Regions from separate parts of the Nocardia sp. NPDC102475 genome, predicted to be linked through region 2. Evidence: riboswitches for the same ligand, from Rfam matches in the RefSeq annotation. Region 2 holds a riboswitch; the other holds the start of a gene.

Region 1 (7,855 bases), on a different contig from region 2:
GGGTCCATATAGTCACGGACGCCCTTGCGGCTGCGGCAGATCCGTGGGCGATGTGACTGACCGCTGCTTCGCTCAGGGGTCTCGTCTGAGACGCTGACCACGCGGGTGTCGCACTCTGACCTGGACAGGACAGACTCAGCAGGACTGCCCAGTACGGAAAACAGCACTCTATTCGGTATCCGCGGAGCCCCGATCTACCACATCCGCTGGCTCGTCGTCTCCGAACACGCACGCAGCCGCGGTGTCGGCCGTGCATTGATAGCGGAGGCACAGCACAGATTCGTCCGAGCCCCCGCCACCATCGAGGTAGTCACCTTCGGCCTCGGTCATCCCGCCGCCACACCCGCACGCGCGTTCTGTGAAAGCCTCGGCTTCATCCCGGCCGAAATCGGCGCCCCGGGCCCGGAAGGCGGCCCACGCCAGACCTTCCGGCGAACGGTCCCCATGTCGCCGGGGCTCGCCGAGTAGCGCGGGTGCGCCGAAGTACTGAAGGTTTCGGGCCTAGGTGAGAGCGCGGTGGACGGCGTCGGCGGGGTCGGTGGCGAGTTGTGCTGCGGGGATGAGATTTCCGTTGGCGTCCTGGACTTGCCAACCGCCGAGCGAGATGACGGGGATGGTGCCGCGGTGGCGGGCGAAAGCGAGCTCGGAGAGGGTGCCCCAGGAACCGCCGATCACGATGACGGCCTCAGCGGAGTGAATGAGGATCGCGTTTCGGGCCTCGCCCATACCGGTGTACAAGACGGCGGACAGACCGCGACAGGCAGCAGACCGGTCGGTATCGGGACGAACGCCGATGACGAGACCGCCCACGCCGGAGGCCCCCTCGGCGACCGCCGCCATAACGCCGCTACCGCCGCCGCACAGAACAGTGGCACCGGCGGCCGCGAGCAGTCGCCCCACCTCCGCGGCCCATTCGGCCTCGATGGTTGTGCAATCACGCGGTCCGCACACCGCGACCTGTAGGGGTATGTCGCGAGCCATGGAATCGACGATAGTTGGCGGAATCTCGCTCAGCCGAATGCTCTCGGCGGGTCGTCCCGGCCTACCCCACCGCACGGTCCAACCCTGCACGTCCCGGCAGCCCGGCTCAACCCAGTGCGCTTTCCTTCTGCGCCCCACTGGTCGGGCGAGTCTTCTACACACCCCAGCGCCGTCCCGCCTCGGACGCCGCGGCAGGTCGGCTCAGTCCTGGAGGCCCTGCAGGTCAGTCCAATTCGGCATGCCTGTGGCTCGGCCCAGCGCGTACGCTGCGCAGCGTGGTCCCGGCCCCGTGCGTGCACGCGCGGACCGAGGACGGCCAGGCTGGCGGGGCAGGTATCACCGTCCACGAGCACGCCGACGAGAAGGCTCAGCGCCATCTGCGTCCGTGCAGTTCGGGCCTGCTCTCGTTCGCACTGCAGGTGAGGTTCCGTGGTCCGCGACGAGCGGTCGGTATTTTCCGCCTTGCGGAAGGCCCTCAATTCGGATATCCGGCCCTCAGCGCGCCCGATCGGACTGCCTACGCGCGCTTGGCGAGCAACGTGTCGAGCTGTGTCGCGAATTCCTCGGTGGCGCTTCGGTATCCGACGTGGTCGCCCGCGAATTCCACGACGTCGAGTCCGAGCCGCTGGCCGAGCACCGCATTGGGCAGCGCCGGGAAGGTTTCCTTCGAATCGTGTCCGACGACGAGGACGAGCTTCTCGGCGGCAGCCTGCAGGGCATCGAAATCCGGTGTGTATCTGACGTACTGGCGCATCTCGTGTTCCATCCAGAACAGCATGTTCTGCTGGATGCGCGCACTGATCGCGGCGGCTTCGGGCGTGGGTTCTTGGGTATCGGGCCGTTGCCGGCGCAGCCCGACCCCTTCGGCGAATTGGGATATGGCGGCGACGAAGCCGTCGGACTTGCTGGTCCGGTAGACGTCGTCCAAAAAGGTGAGCCATTTGTCGGCATCGGGCAGTACGGTCGCCAGCGGCGGTTCGTGCGCGATGAGCGTGTGCACGAGTTCCGGTCGCGTCGTGAGCAATTCGAGCGCGACGATGGCGCCGGAGCTGCTGCCGAGCACGGCGGCGGGCTGGTCTCCGAGGTGAGTGAGCAGCGCGGCGGCATCGGCGCCGTCCAGCTGGACGTTGTGGTCCTGGCCTGGGCTGCGCGAGAAGCCGCGCCGATCGTAGGAAACCACCGTATAGCGATCCGCCAATCGCTCGGCGATCTGGTCGAAACTGCCCGCGTCGCCATTGCCGCCAGGGATGAGCAGCAGTAGCGGACCGGTGCCGCGGATCTCGTAATACAGCGTCGCACCGGGCACGGCGAGTGTGTGGTTGGTGGGGACGTCCATGGGAAAGGCTCCTGGTAGATACGACAGTTGCCGCAACGCTTCCCGGATGACGGGCAGTGCCGCGATGGGCGGGTCCGCATCGACCCAGCGGTCGATGGCGACCTGCAGTGCCGTCACGATCGCGCCCGCCATGATTCGCGGGAACATATCGGTGTGCAGGTCGCGGCCGGTGCGTGCGGCGATGGCCGTCGCGATGGCCTCCTGGATGACGGCCTGCGCCTTGAGATATTCACCCTGCAGCGCGGGTTCGGTGGTGATCAGCCGGACGCCGCGCGTCCATGCCGGATCGGGCAGTTCGTCATCGCGGAACTCGGCGAGTACCGCGTGGATTACCGCGGGCCACAGCGCTTCGGCCGCCGGACGATCGTGCAGTCGGTCCGCGATCCGCCGCGCCCGGTCGACCGCGACCGAGCAAACGGCCTCGTACTTACTGGCGAAGTAGTTGTTGAACGTACGTGGCGAAACACCTGCCGCCGCAGCGATGTCCTCGACCAGCACTGCGTCGAGCCCATGCTCGACCGCCAGCCGCAGCGCCGCGAATCCGAGCGCCTCCCGAGTCGCGAGCTTCTTGCGTTCCCGCAACCCGAGTACGAATGCCACGCCCTTCACGATACGCAAACTTGCGTGTCCCGCAAGATTGCGCGATCAGAAAGTTTTGCGCCACAAAGGGATCGCAATCTCCGCAACCACCGTCATCCGAGACCGGAAGTGCCGCCACCTGTCTCGGCAAAGTGCTCGCGAAACATCTACCGACTCCGTCCATGCGCTGCACGAATCAGTCGGTTCTCGGGAGTCGGTAGATCACGTCATGCACTCCAGTGAAGTCCTCGCACATCCAGTGAGTACCTGTCGGAGGCTCATGGCTTATGCGGGGTGCTCAACTGAATATTTGACAGCGCCGCTGTCCTGAGTTCGGCGTGAATGCGCCGCGGCCGTCGGCCGGTCCGTCGACTCGGGAGGGTGCGAGTTGGCGACCGGCGGCCCTCGCCGCGTTGGTCCGAGGTCTAACCTGACTTGCGCGGCAACGAAATCCGCCCCACACCCCACGCGACTACCACGGCGGCCAGGAACGACAGCAGTGACGCGCTCATCCACGCCTGCTTGGTGAAGTGCAGCTTCTCCTGCACGTCGACCCAGAAGTCGGTCCACACTCCGGCCTCGCCCGGGTTGATCAGCTGGTAGACCGAAAGCCCCACCAGCCAAGCGAAAACCATGCCCCACCGTGACGGTGCGTTCGCCGAGGTGTCCCACTGGTCGCGCGCGCGCAGGAAGAAGTCCGCGACGAGCACGCCCAGCAGCGGCACGAAGACCGACCCGATCAGGCCCAGGAAGCCGAAGTAGTTCGCCATGTTCAGCCGCAGCGCGAGCAGCGTGATCAGCACGCCGAGGCCGATCGAGAGCACCCGGCGGTCGACCCGCGGGGCGAGATTCTGGATCGAGACGGCCGTGGAGTACACATTCGCGAAGGACTGGTCGACCTCACGGAATACGAAGATGAAGAAGAACACCGCTCCGAGGGTGACCGTCAGGAACGGCGAGTACACCCCGCCGTCGCCGGATGCGAGCGCCAGCGCGAACAGTCCGAGCACATACGCGATGATCTGGGTGATCGCATACGCGCCACTGGCCGCGCCGAATGCCGCGCCGGTGCTGCGGGAGTGCCGGGTGTAGTCGGCCGCCACCGGCACCCACGAGATCGAAACCGCGAGCGCCGCATCGGTGGCGACCCAGAACAGATTCCAATCCACGCCGAACGGTCCGCCGCCCTCGGGGCCCGGGTTGGTGGTGAGATCCGGCAGACCCGCGCGGACGAACTGGATGTAGAACCAGACCAACGCGATCACCACGCCGACGGTCACGAACCGCCGCAGCATCCGCACCGAACCCAGCGGCCAGATCGTCAGCACCGTTGTCAGCACACCCGCGGCGACCACGTAAACCCAGTGCGGCCCACCGTCGAACAACTCTTCGGCCGCATCGCCGATGACGATCAATTCGAAGGTGCCCCAACCGATCAGCTGGGCGATATTGAGCAGCGTCGGCAGGTAGCTGAGCTTCGCGCCGAACAGTCCGCGCAGCAACATCATCGCGGGCTTACCGGTCTTGGCTCCGGGCACCGCGGCCAGGCCGAGCATGAGCCCGCCGACCACCGTGCCGATGATCATCGCGAGAATGCCCGCAGCGATGGAGATCTGTGCGCCGCCATCGGAATTCGGCGCGAGCACCGTGTACGCGCCGGAGAATGCGAACAGGCTGACCCCGAGGTTCGCCCAGAACGCGCTCTGGTCCCAGAACGAAAGGACCTTCGGCGCAGGCTGGTCCAGGGTCAACGGTGCTTCGCGCCGCTCGGATCGATCAAGGGTGGATGCAGACATCCCGGTACCGCTCTCCCTACGCCGGCATTACCCGGACAGGTTCATGCGGTCGGCGAAACGTGGGGTCCGCCCTCTCAGCCCGGCCGTGCCCGAGCTCCCGCGCTGGGGTTGTTCGGGCGAAATGCTACACCTGTGCATCGGCGCGCCGGGCCTTGCCTTCGGACATTCCAGACAGGTTCTACGGAGACGGCCCGAAAATCGCAGTCACCGCCCATACTGTCCGGGTATCGATGTGGTTATCGCTCGGTTATCTGCCGCTCATCGTCCGCCTCTACCTGGAATGAGTACGCGCCCATGATGCTGATCGCCTTGCACGAGACCGTCCTTGCTCAACTCGGGAATCCGACGCCCGAGGCCCCGCCCAATTCGGAGAAGATCCTGCAGATGGTCCGCTACCTGACCTGGTTTGTTCTGCTGTCGGGTGTCTCCGGCATCACCTACGCGGGCGGCCGGTTCGCCTGGGAGAAGTGGAGCGGCGGCACCCTGGAATCCCCGAAGATGCTCGCCGGCGCGATGGTCGGCGGTGTCATCGCAACCAGTGCGGGCACCATCATGAATGCTGTCGTGGGGAGCTGAAATCCGTTGCGGGTGTTCGACTGACGGTGGCTCCGGCCGTGGCGGCGGCGCGCGCGAAGACGACCGCATCGCGAACCGCCGCACCGCCGGGATCATTGTTGAAGTAGACGTACACCTGCTCGCGATCCGACCACGTGTCGGCCAGCCGTCGCGCCCAACTGGTGAGCGCCGTGCGTCCGTAACGCGGTGCGGGTGCCGCACGTCCGGAATGCAGTCGCAGATAACCCCAGTCCGTCGTGCGCCACAGCGGCGCGACGGGACGGGACTGGACGTCGGCCCAGCACAGCGCCGCGCCGCATTCCGTCAGCACGGCACGAACTTCGGGAATCCACCAGGACTCGTGCCTGGGTTCGACCGCGATCCGGACGTCGGGCGGGAAACAGCGTAGGCAGGCGTCGAGCAGTGCCGGGTCGACCCGCAGCGTCGGCGGAAGTTGCAACAGCACCGGTCCCAGCTTGTCGCCCAGTGCGCGGGCGTGCTCCATCAAGCGTCCGACCGGCTCCTCGGGCTCGCGCAGCCGCTTGATGTGGGTGAGGAAGCGGCTTGCCTTGACCGCGAAACAGAAGTCCGGCGGTGTCCGGTCCCGCCATGCCGCGAAGGTCTCGCGGCTGGGCAGTCGATAGAAGGCATTGTTGCTCTCGACCGTCGCGAAGCCCGCGGCGTAGGTTTCGAGCCACGCACGCTGCGGCACGTTCGCCGGATACAGCACGTCACGCCAGTCCCGGTACTGCCAACCCGATGTGCCGACGAGTAGGGGCATACCTCCATCGAAGCACTTTCCGATGACCCCCATCTCAACTACGCTGTGTAGTAGATACGGTCAGGGAGGGCGCAATGAGCGAACAATCGGTGGTCGAACAGCGAATCAACCGGACGCGATGGAGCTTTCTGCAGTGGGCCGTCTTCGTGATCGGTGCGGTCCATATCGTGTGGGCGATCGCGGGGTGGATCGCTGAGCCCAGTTTCGAACTCGGCGAACACGCACCCGCGACACCGGTACTCGGCATGGACTACAACGGCTGGCACGCGGTAGCCGGGCTCCTGCTGTTCGGCCCCGCACTGATCGTCGCGACCCGCAAGTCGTGGTCGGCCTGGTACTGCGTGCTCGCCGGAGTGGGCGGGGGATTCGCGGTCGGGGTGTGGGCGCTGTTCTCGCACCACGTGCTGATCTTCAGCTTTCCTAGCCATATCACCGACGCGATCGAGCACATGGTGACCGGTGCGACGCTGCTGGCGATCGTCGCCGTACAGGTCGTCCGGGACGGCGGCCTGCGTCCGGTATTCGGCCTGTCTCAGTAGCACCCTTCGAGGGTGGCGGCGGCGACCACATCGATGACGTCGCTGACATCGTCGTGCGCGCGCATAGCGGTGCGTTGTCGCCGCGCGCCGTTCCCACGCGCAAGAACTGCTTTGACGGCATCGGCGACGAACTGCTGGTCACCCGACTGCTCGAGCGCGGGGGTGAGATAGTCCACGAGCCCGGCCAGCAGGGTGTGGGCCGGGAGGGCGCGGCCGCTGATCGTGTCGAGCCCGTCTCCGTCCAAGCCGGATCGGGCAGCCTTCCAATACGCGGCTCGCAAAACCTCCGCGGGCACCGGTGGCGGTGGCTGCCCATCGTGTATCGCTGTCTGTGCCATCACGACCGCGGCGCGAATCAGCGTGGCCAACAACGCCGTTTCCTCCACCGTCGCCGGTACATCACTGACGCGCACCTCGACGGTCGGGTACGAGACCGAGGGCCGCACATCCCAGTACACCATCGCCGTATCGAGAATGCTGCCGCTGGCGAACATCATCTGCACCATATCGTCGTAATCCGCGATCGAAGCGAAGAACGGTGGGGGACCGGCACTCGGCCACCGCCGCCACATAATGCTGCGCCAGCTGGCGTATCCGGTATCGGTGGCGCGGTAGACCGCGGAATTGGCCGTCAACGACAACAACACCGGTAACCAGGGCCGCAAATAATTCCCGACCCGCACCGCGATATCACGTGATGGCACCCCGACATGGACATGACAGCCGCACAAACCCTGCTCATGGGCGAGCAACCCGAAGTGGTGTTCGATGAGTCGATAGCGTGGGGTATCGGTGACCGGATACGCATCCGGCACGGTGGGCGGCACCGCCACCGCGAGCAGCCTGGCACCGTTCTTCTCCGCGCAACTCGCCACGCTGCGGCGCAGTCGGCGCAGGTCATCGAGTATTTCGGAGGTCCGGGTGTGCACCCCGGTATTGATCTCGACCTGACAGCGCGTCAACTCCAACTGCAGATCGATGCCGACGTCGGCGGCTGCCGACGCGACTTCGACATTCCGCGGACTCGGCGCACCCGTGATCGGATCCGCCAGGAGGAATTCCTCTTCGACGCCGACAGTGGGCAGGGCCGCGGCCATTACTGGAGTTTACTGCGCAAATCGCTGATCCGGACGGGTGCCGGAATCGTTTGAGTGCCCCCCGCCGGGGTAGGCCGACCGTAGTGAAGGATCGGCGAGAAAGGGGTCCGGTATGTCCGAGGAATTGCGCGGTGTGCGCGCATTGGTCATCACCGCGAATACCGGCGTCGAACACGACGAGCTGCTGATGC
Region 2 (7,855 bases):
ACCCGCCGCGATCGCCGCTGCCGCGTGGCCGACGATCGCCGCGAGAGCCGTTGCCGCAACGGCGGTTACCACACCGCTGATGCCGACGATCGGCATCCTGCGGTCGCCGTAGTAGTGACCCCAGCCCGCCGAGATGGTCACGGTCCGGTCGTCCAGCTTGTCGTACACCGACCGCGTGATCAGTGCGAAGCAGGCATCGGTGCCGTAGACGACGGCGTTCGCGAGGACCGAGACGATGGCGACGACCTGGATGAGTGTGGTGATCATGAGCTGTTCCCGTTCTGTGCTTGTAGCGTTGATAGAGAATCTAGCAACGCTAGAACTCTTCGTCAACCGATATCGGGATTCCGCATGCCGCCGCAACGAGCAGATCGGTAGCGTGTTGTTGTCTGAAGCGCTGGAAACGCTGACGGAATCCCGAATGGGCACGCGGGGGTGTGGTGTCCGAGGGGTTGCTGGAGTGAGCGAGGTTCCGGAGTGCGGCGGCCGCCAGACCCTCGGCGAGCATTCGATCGGATCGGTCGGCGGGATCATGCCTTCGGACTCGGTGACGGACTTGCGATCACTGCCGCCGCGGCGGTGCTGGTCCCGCCGGAACGCGCCGGATAGGCGGGCGCGGTTTCCGAGACCAACCGCGAACTCGGCACCGGCCCTCCGGAAGTTACCGACCCCAGCCGTTTTCGAGCAGGTCGAACAACTCGCGGAACGCGCTCGCCGGATCTTCCCTGGTACTCGCGACTTTGGCGGCTTCCAGTGCGAAGTGGGCGAGTCCCGCGGCCGCGAGATCGCCCGCCGGTGCGCCGGTCGCCTCGGCGATCGCGGCCGCCAATGCGGATTCGTGCCGCAGCAGCATCTGGTGCGCGTACTCGCGCAGCGCGGGCGTCGAGTCGACGAGTCGATGAAAGGCCACGATTCCGGGATCGTCGCTGCGTGCGGTGCGGGTGCGCATCAGATAGCCGCGCAGTGCGTGGATGACCGATTGCCCGGCGGTCCGGTCGCGGACGGCCGCGACCAGGTCGGCCTCGATATCCGCGTCCAGGTCGAAGACCAGTGACTCCTTATTGGGGAAATGCTTGAACAGCGTGCTCAGCGATACATCCGCCGCCTCGGCGACCTCTCGCACGCCGACATTGTCGTAGCCGCGTTCGGTGAACAGCTTTGTCGCGGCATCGGCCAGGGCCTGCCGCGTCTGTGCCTTCTTGCGCTCCCTGCGCCCGGTCGTCGCGGTCATGCGGCAACTCTACCCGATTAGGCTATCTGCACCAAAGTCGGAGCAGTTGTACTTTTGTAGCGACTGTGATTTTCTGAAGCGGGTCGGCAGTCCCCGAACTGCCGAGAAGGAGGTGAGCGGCCATGACCGCAGAAATGACCGAGACGAAGACCGCATCCACGCGACAGATCCGATTGGTACTGGCCGGGGTGCTGCTGGCGATGCTGCTGGCAATGTTGGACAACGCGATCGTCGGCACCGCGATGCCGACGATCGTGCGCGAATTGGGCGGACTGTCCCACGTCGCCTGGGTGGTGACCGCCTACACCCTGCTGTCGGCGATCTCGACGCCGGTATGGGCGAAACTCGGCGACCTGTACAGCCGAAAGACCGTATTCCTCAGTGCCATTGGCGTGTTCCTGATCGGCTCGGTGCTGGCGGGCGCGTCCTGGTCGATGCCCGCGCTGATCGGATTCCGCGCACTGCAGGGCCTCGGCGCGGGTGGTATCGCGGTAACCGCTTTCGCCGTCATCGGTGCGCTGGTCCCGCCGCGGGAACGCGGAAAGTATCAGGGCATGACCGCAACCACGATGGCCGTCGGCACCATCGGCGGACCGCTGCTCGGCGGTGTGATCACCGACGGACTCGACTGGCGCTGGGCCTTCTACATCAATATTCCGCTCGGGCTGCTGGCCTTCACCTGGTCGTGGTGGCGGCTCGACCTGCCCGTCGCGCGCAGGAAGGTGACCATCGACTACGCGGGCGTTCTCGCGCTGACGATCGCGATCGCCGCCCTGGTGCTGATCGCGACCTGGGGCGGTGTCGACTACGCGTGGCTCTCGGCGCAGATCATCGCGCTGGCGGTACTCGCGTTGGTCGCGTTGGCCGCCTTCCTGGTGATCGAACGCCGGGCCGTCGACCCGGTTATCCCGCTGGGGATCTTCCGCACCCGTAATCTCACCCTGGCCGCACTGACCGCTCTGGTCGGCGGCGTGATCATGTTCGGATCGGTGCTGTATCTGCCGCTGTTCCAACAGACGGTGCAGGGGGCCTCGGCCGCGAACTCCGGACTGCTCCTGCTGCCGATGATGTTGCCGCTGCTGGTGGTCTCCCAGATCGTCGGGAAGCGGATGACCGCGACCGGCAAGTACAAGATCTTCTTCATCCTTGGCGGGCTGTTCCTCACCGCGGGCGCAGTACTGCTGTCCACCCTCGACGCCGAAACAGATCGTCTGACAACGGGTTTCGCCATGGCGCTGATGGGCACCGGACTCGGCTTCTCCATGCAGCTTTCCACCGCCGTCGCACAGAACAGTGTCGAAATGGCGAATATCGGCGCGGCATCCGGTGCGGTCACGCTGTTCCGCACCCTGGGCGGATCAATCGGCGTCGCCGCCTTCGGATCCCTGTTCACCAGGTCGCTACAGGGCCATGTACCCACCGAGGGACACGGCTACCTCGCGGCCTTCGCCACCGGCACCGGACACGTCTTTCTGGCCGCCGCCGCGATCTGCGCACTCGGCTTCCTGATCGCCTGGTTTGTCGAAGAAGTTCCGTTGCGCGGCAAGGCTCCCGAGTCGGACTGACGATCTCCGGCGCGGGCCGACGAGGGGTCAGTCCGCGCCGGAGATCGAGTGCGTGTGCTCGAACAACCTGAGCAGCATGTCCGACAGCACAATTCGCTCTTCTCGGCCGAGTGGGGCGAGGATCTCGTCACGCACCTGCCGAGCCTCCTTCTCGAGGTCCCGCAACAAGGCCCGGCCGGTCCTGGTGATCCGCACCGATATTCGACGACGATCGGCGGGATCGCGAGTGCGTTCGACCTGACCGGCACTCGCCAATTCGTCGACGATCTTCGCCACATCGCTCGGATGGATATCGAGCCGCATGCCCAGATCGCGCTGCGCATGCGGCCCGAAATCGGCGAGTGCGGCAAGCACCGCCATATGCCACAGCCGAAGCCCGCGCGCCGCAAGCCGATCGGCGAATCGTCCCCGCGCGACCTTGCCCACCCGCGACAGCAGGTAGGTCTCGAGGCCGAGCAGGCTCGGCGGAAGTGCACGCGCGGAGTCCATGCGACAAATTATAGGGTGCGACCTACGATAGGTTCGCACCTACTAATAAGGAGACAGCATGGACGCCCTGTACTCGAGACTGCTCGTCACCCGTTTCGCCGAATGCTTCGACTTCTACAACGCCGTCCTCCCGGAGCTCATCGGCGCGAAGCTGATCAAAGGCACCGCGGCGGGCCCCTATGCGAACTGGGATGTCGACGACCAAGCGGTACTCGTGCTCTTCGATCGCGGCGCGATGTCCGAAGTCGTCGGCACCACCGATCTGCCCGTCACCGCCGCGCCCGCGCAGGATGCCGTGATGTTCGTCTGCCGAGTGCCCGACGTCGACGCGGGCCTCGACCTGTGCCTGCGCAATGGTGCGACCCTGGCCGCCGCCGCGAACGATCGCCCGAACTGGGGCCCGAACCTGCGCACAGCACACCTGCGCGACCCAGCGGGTACCCTGATCGAGCTCCAGTCCTACTGACGGGCGATGAATTCCGTCCGCCAGCACCGTCGGCACTAATACAGGCACACCGATCGGGAGGACCGCCATGCAGAAAATCGTCACGAACCTCTGGTACGACACCCAGGCCGAGGAGGCCGCCGAGTTCTACTGTTCGCTGTTCGAGGATTCGAAGATCACCAATGTCGTGCCCTACTCCGAGGTGGGTCCGCGCGAAGCCGGGCTGACGATGCTCGTCGATTTCGAACTCAACGGACAGAAGTTCACCGCCATCAACGGCGGCGGCGATTACCACTACACCCACGCCATGTCGCTGCTGGTGAATTGCGACAGCCAGGACGAGGTCGACCGGCTCTGGACGACACTGCTCGCCGACGGCGGCCAGCCGATCGAATGTGGTTGGCTCAACGATAAATACGGTATTCCCTGGCAGATCTGGCCCGTCGAAGCCGACACCCTGTTGACGAGTACCGACCGCGCGGCCGCGAACCGCGCCATGCAGGCGATGCTCGGTATGCAGAAGATCGACCTGCAAGGCATGCGGGACGCCTACGAGGGCAAGATCAGCTGATCTGCCAGGAGCCGACCTCGCGGTATCCGGAGTTGTAGATCGCTGAGCTGTCACCCTCGGTGATCTGGTAGTGCTTCATATTGCCTCCCCAATAGCGCAGGATCCGGCCGAGCTCATCGGCGAGATCGGCCGGCGCGGCCACGCCGTCGGGCAGGGCATCCAGATCTACCTCCAGGATGAATTTCACCCTGAGGAATGTACCGGCGCCCGGTCGGGCCTCGGGCGCTTCGCTGTATGTTCCTCCGATCGCCCGGCGGGGCGCGGACGTGGAAAGGTATCGTCGGGCGGGAAAATTTCACACACCAACGGGGGCTCGCACCAGCGGGCTGAGAGGACGGCTAGCCCATTCGGGCGTTCAGGGCCGTCGACCGTATGAACCTGACCGGGTAATGCCGGCGTAGGGAGGATATTCATGGGCACACCTGTAGATTCCGTGACCACCGGTCCGATCGAAGGCAGCGTCAAGCACTACCAACAGGTCGATGACCTGCGCATTCCGGTGCGCCGGATCAATCTGACCAATGGCGAGCACTTCGACGTCTACGACACCTCGGGCCCGTACACCGATGACACGGCGTCCATCGATCTGGAGGCCGGGCTACCGAAGCTGCGCGACAGCTGGACCAAGCCCGGAGTCGACGGTCCGCCGACCCAGCTGGCCTGGGCGCGGCAGGGCATCATCACCCCCGAGATGCGCTTCATCGCCGCGCGCGAGGGCGTCACGCCGGAGCTGGTGCGCGACGAGGTCGCCGCCGGTCGCGCGGTCATCCCGGCCAATCACAAGCATCCGGAGCTGGAGCCGACCATCATCGGCAAGAAGTTCCTGGTGAAGATCAATGCCAATATCGGCAATTCGGCCGTGTCCTCCTCGATCGCGGAGGAGGTGGAGAAGATGGTGTGGGCCACCCGCTGGGGCGCGGACACCATCATGGATCTGTCCACCGGCAAGAACATTCACGAGACGCGCGAATGGATCCTGCGCAACTCGCCCGTCCCGGTCGGCACCGTGCCGATCTATCAGGCGCTGGAGAAGGTGAACGGCGATCCCACCGCGCTCACCTGGGAGATCTACCGCGACACCGTGATCGAGCAGTGCGAGCAGGGCGTCGACTATATGACCGTGCACGCCGGTGTGCTGCTGCGCTATGTGCCGCTGACCGCCAAGCGGGTCACCGGCATCGTCTCGCGCGGCGGATCCATCATGGCCGCATGGTGTCTGGCGCATCATCAGGAGTCGTTCCTGTACACCAACTTCGCCGAACTCTGCGAGATCCTGGCGCGCTACGACGTGACCTTCTCCCTCGGTGACGGCCTGCGTCCCGGCTCCATCGCCGATGCCAATGACGAGGCCCAGTTCGCCGAGCTGCGCACCCTCGGTGAGCTGACCAAGATCGCGAAATCGCATGGCGTGCAGGTCATGATCGAGGGTCCGGGTCACGTGCCGATGCACAAGATCGTGGAGAACGTGCGGCTGGAGGAGGAACTGTGCGAGGAGGCGCCGTTCTACACCCTCGGCCCGCTCGCCACCGATATCGCACCCGCCTACGACCACATCACCTCGGCCATCGGCGCGGCCATCATCGCCCAGGCGGGCACCGCGATGCTCTGCTATGTCACTCCCAAGGAGCACCTCGGCCTGCCCAACCGCGACGACGTCAAGGTCGGCGTGATCACCTACAAGATCGCCGCGCACGCCGCTGACCTCGCCAAAGGCCATCCGCACGCCCAGGACCGGGATAACGAGCTGTCCAAGGCACGGTTCGAATTCCGCTGGCGCGACCAGTTCGCCCTCTCCCTCGATCCGGATACCGCCCGGGAGTACCACGACGAAACCCTCCCCGCCGAACCCGCCAAGACCGCTCACTTCTGCTCCATGTGCGGACCGAAGTTCTGCTCCATGCGTATCTCCGCCGACGTGCGTGAATATGCCGCGCGCCAGGGGCTTTCGGATACCGAGGCGATCGAAGCCGGGATGGCGGAGAAGTCCGCCGAATTCGCCGACCACGGCGCACAGGTGTATTTGCCGGTCGTGTCGTAAAAATGGCGATAGCCCCGGACCAACGAGTGGTCCGGGGCTTCTACCTGGAAGGTACACGAAGAATCCGCCGCTCAGGAGTGGATTCGCACAAATCGATGCCGAGGGAGTTGCGTGATCAGCGTTCCCGTGGGCCGATCGGGAAACCGAGGGCGCCGAAGGTGGCGTTCAGATTGATCTCGATCTGGGTGAGCAATGCATTGAAGTCGGCGAGCATGGAAACCACGTTCTCAGTGCGACAGCCGACCTGATCCGGTGCGTCGGGAGCCAGGCGGGACTTCAGCCAGTTGAAGGTGTCGGCCATGCCGAGCGACGGAAGGCTCAGGTGTTCGCTGAGGTGGTCGCGTTTGTAGACGATCGACGCACCGTCCGCGCACCACTGCTGGTTCAGGCGATCGGTGGTCCAGATCGGCACGGCCTCGTCCAGGACACCCTGATAGATGAACAGCGGCGCGGTCGGGGTGTGTTTGCCCAGGACGGTCGCGTCGAAGATCTCGCGGATTTCCGGTAGCGCGAGGTACTGCGCGATCGGAATCGTCAGAATCCGTTGGTAATCGGTGAACATCTGGGTCAGTGCGTTGCGTGGCAGGCACTGCGAGTTGGTCCGGTTCATCAGCGCCTTGCCCTCGGGCGTCAGGTACTGATCGGTCACCTCGCGAAACTTGGGGTAGGCGTTGTAGAGCGAGGAGACGCCGATGCCGATGAGGCTGGAGAACATGGATCCGTTGACGTGCAGCAGAGATTCGACATCCGAGACCGGCGCACCGAGCGCGGCCCCTTTCACGTTCAGCTCCGGTGCATAGCTGGGTTGCATCTCTGCGGCCCAGCCGCTGCCCATGCCGCCGCCGGAATAACCCCACAGCGCCACCGGGGTATTCGCGCCGTCGAGGCCGAGCGGTTCGAATCGCTCCGCGGCCCGAATGCCGTCGAGGGTCATGTATCCCGGCTCCTCGGCCACCGCGAGATGTCCGTTGAGGCCCTCGTAGTCCGGCACCGAAATGGCCCAGCCCTGGCTGATCAGCGCGGCGATCGCGATCAGCTCGCTCTGTGAGTGGATGCCTTCGACGCCCGGCAGCCCGGCGCCCTGCTGCAGTACGAACGACGGTGCGCAGGCGATGCTGGCGCTGTCGTAGTAGAACTGCAGCGAGACCAGCGGACGCGACCGGTTCGGATCCGCGCCCGTGGGCAGGATCACGGTGCTGACGGCGGCCGTCGGCTGTCCGAACAGATCGGTGCTGCGGTAGAGCAGCTGCCATGAGCGCACGCTCAGCGGCAGTACGGTCAGCACCGCCAGCTGCACCTCGCGCGAGCGCAGAATCGTGCCGACTTCCTGCGCCTCGAAGCCATCCGGCGGTTGATAGAACGAATCCTGTTGCGGCACAGGCACAGCGGTGGCGGGCGTGGTCGTGACACCCCCGACCAGCAATGCCATCGCTATTGATACCAGCGCGGCTGCCGCGCGCAATCCGCGCATGTGGGTCGGATCTCCATTGATCACTACCACGTCTGCCCCTTCCTC

What was found. A riboswitch is a leader RNA that binds a small molecule or an ion and turns the genes downstream of it on or off. The one in region 2 is predicted to bind thiamine pyrophosphate.
Region 1: another riboswitch for thiamine pyrophosphate. It lies ahead of ACZ60G_RS10330 (purine-cytosine permease family protein); the one in region 2 lies ahead of thiC (phosphomethylpyrimidine synthase ThiC).

The regions. Positions count from the first base shown of each region.
Region 1 is NZ_JBVJLS010000004.1:448,272-456,126, forward strand. Features, by position in the region: gene ACZ60G_RS10315 (GNAT family N-acetyltransferase) at 106-468, shown strand; gene ACZ60G_RS10320 (SLOG cluster 4 domain-containing protein) at 502-981, opposite strand; gene ACZ60G_RS10325 (alpha/beta fold hydrolase) at 1,499-2,917, opposite strand; gene ACZ60G_RS10330 (purine-cytosine permease family protein) at 3,322-4,692, opposite strand; TPP riboswitch at 4,687-4,803, opposite strand; gene ACZ60G_RS10335 (hypothetical protein) at 4,987-5,268, shown strand; gene ACZ60G_RS10340 (DUF72 domain-containing protein) at 5,243-6,028, opposite strand; gene ACZ60G_RS10345 (DUF4383 domain-containing protein) at 6,103-6,567, shown strand; gene ACZ60G_RS10350 (glutamate--cysteine ligase 2) at 6,561-7,664, opposite strand; gene ACZ60G_RS10355 (DJ-1/PfpI/YhbO family deglycase/protease) at 7,777-7,855, shown strand, end outside.
Region 2 is NZ_JBVJLS010000030.1:5,023-12,877, forward strand. Features, by position in the region: gene ACZ60G_RS37275 (DUF1772 domain-containing protein) at 1-267, opposite strand, end outside; gene ACZ60G_RS37280 (TetR/AcrR family transcriptional regulator) at 662-1,231, opposite strand; gene ACZ60G_RS37285 (MDR family MFS transporter) at 1,354-2,796, shown strand; gene ACZ60G_RS37290 (MarR family winged helix-turn-helix transcriptional regulator) at 2,824-3,285, opposite strand; gene ACZ60G_RS37295 (VOC family protein) at 3,344-3,751, shown strand; gene ACZ60G_RS37300 (VOC family protein) at 3,819-4,301, shown strand; gene ACZ60G_RS37305 (hypothetical protein) at 4,294-4,488, opposite strand; TPP riboswitch at 4,597-4,722, shown strand; gene thiC (phosphomethylpyrimidine synthase ThiC) at 4,714-6,339, shown strand; gene ACZ60G_RS37315 (lipase family protein) at 6,455-7,840, opposite strand.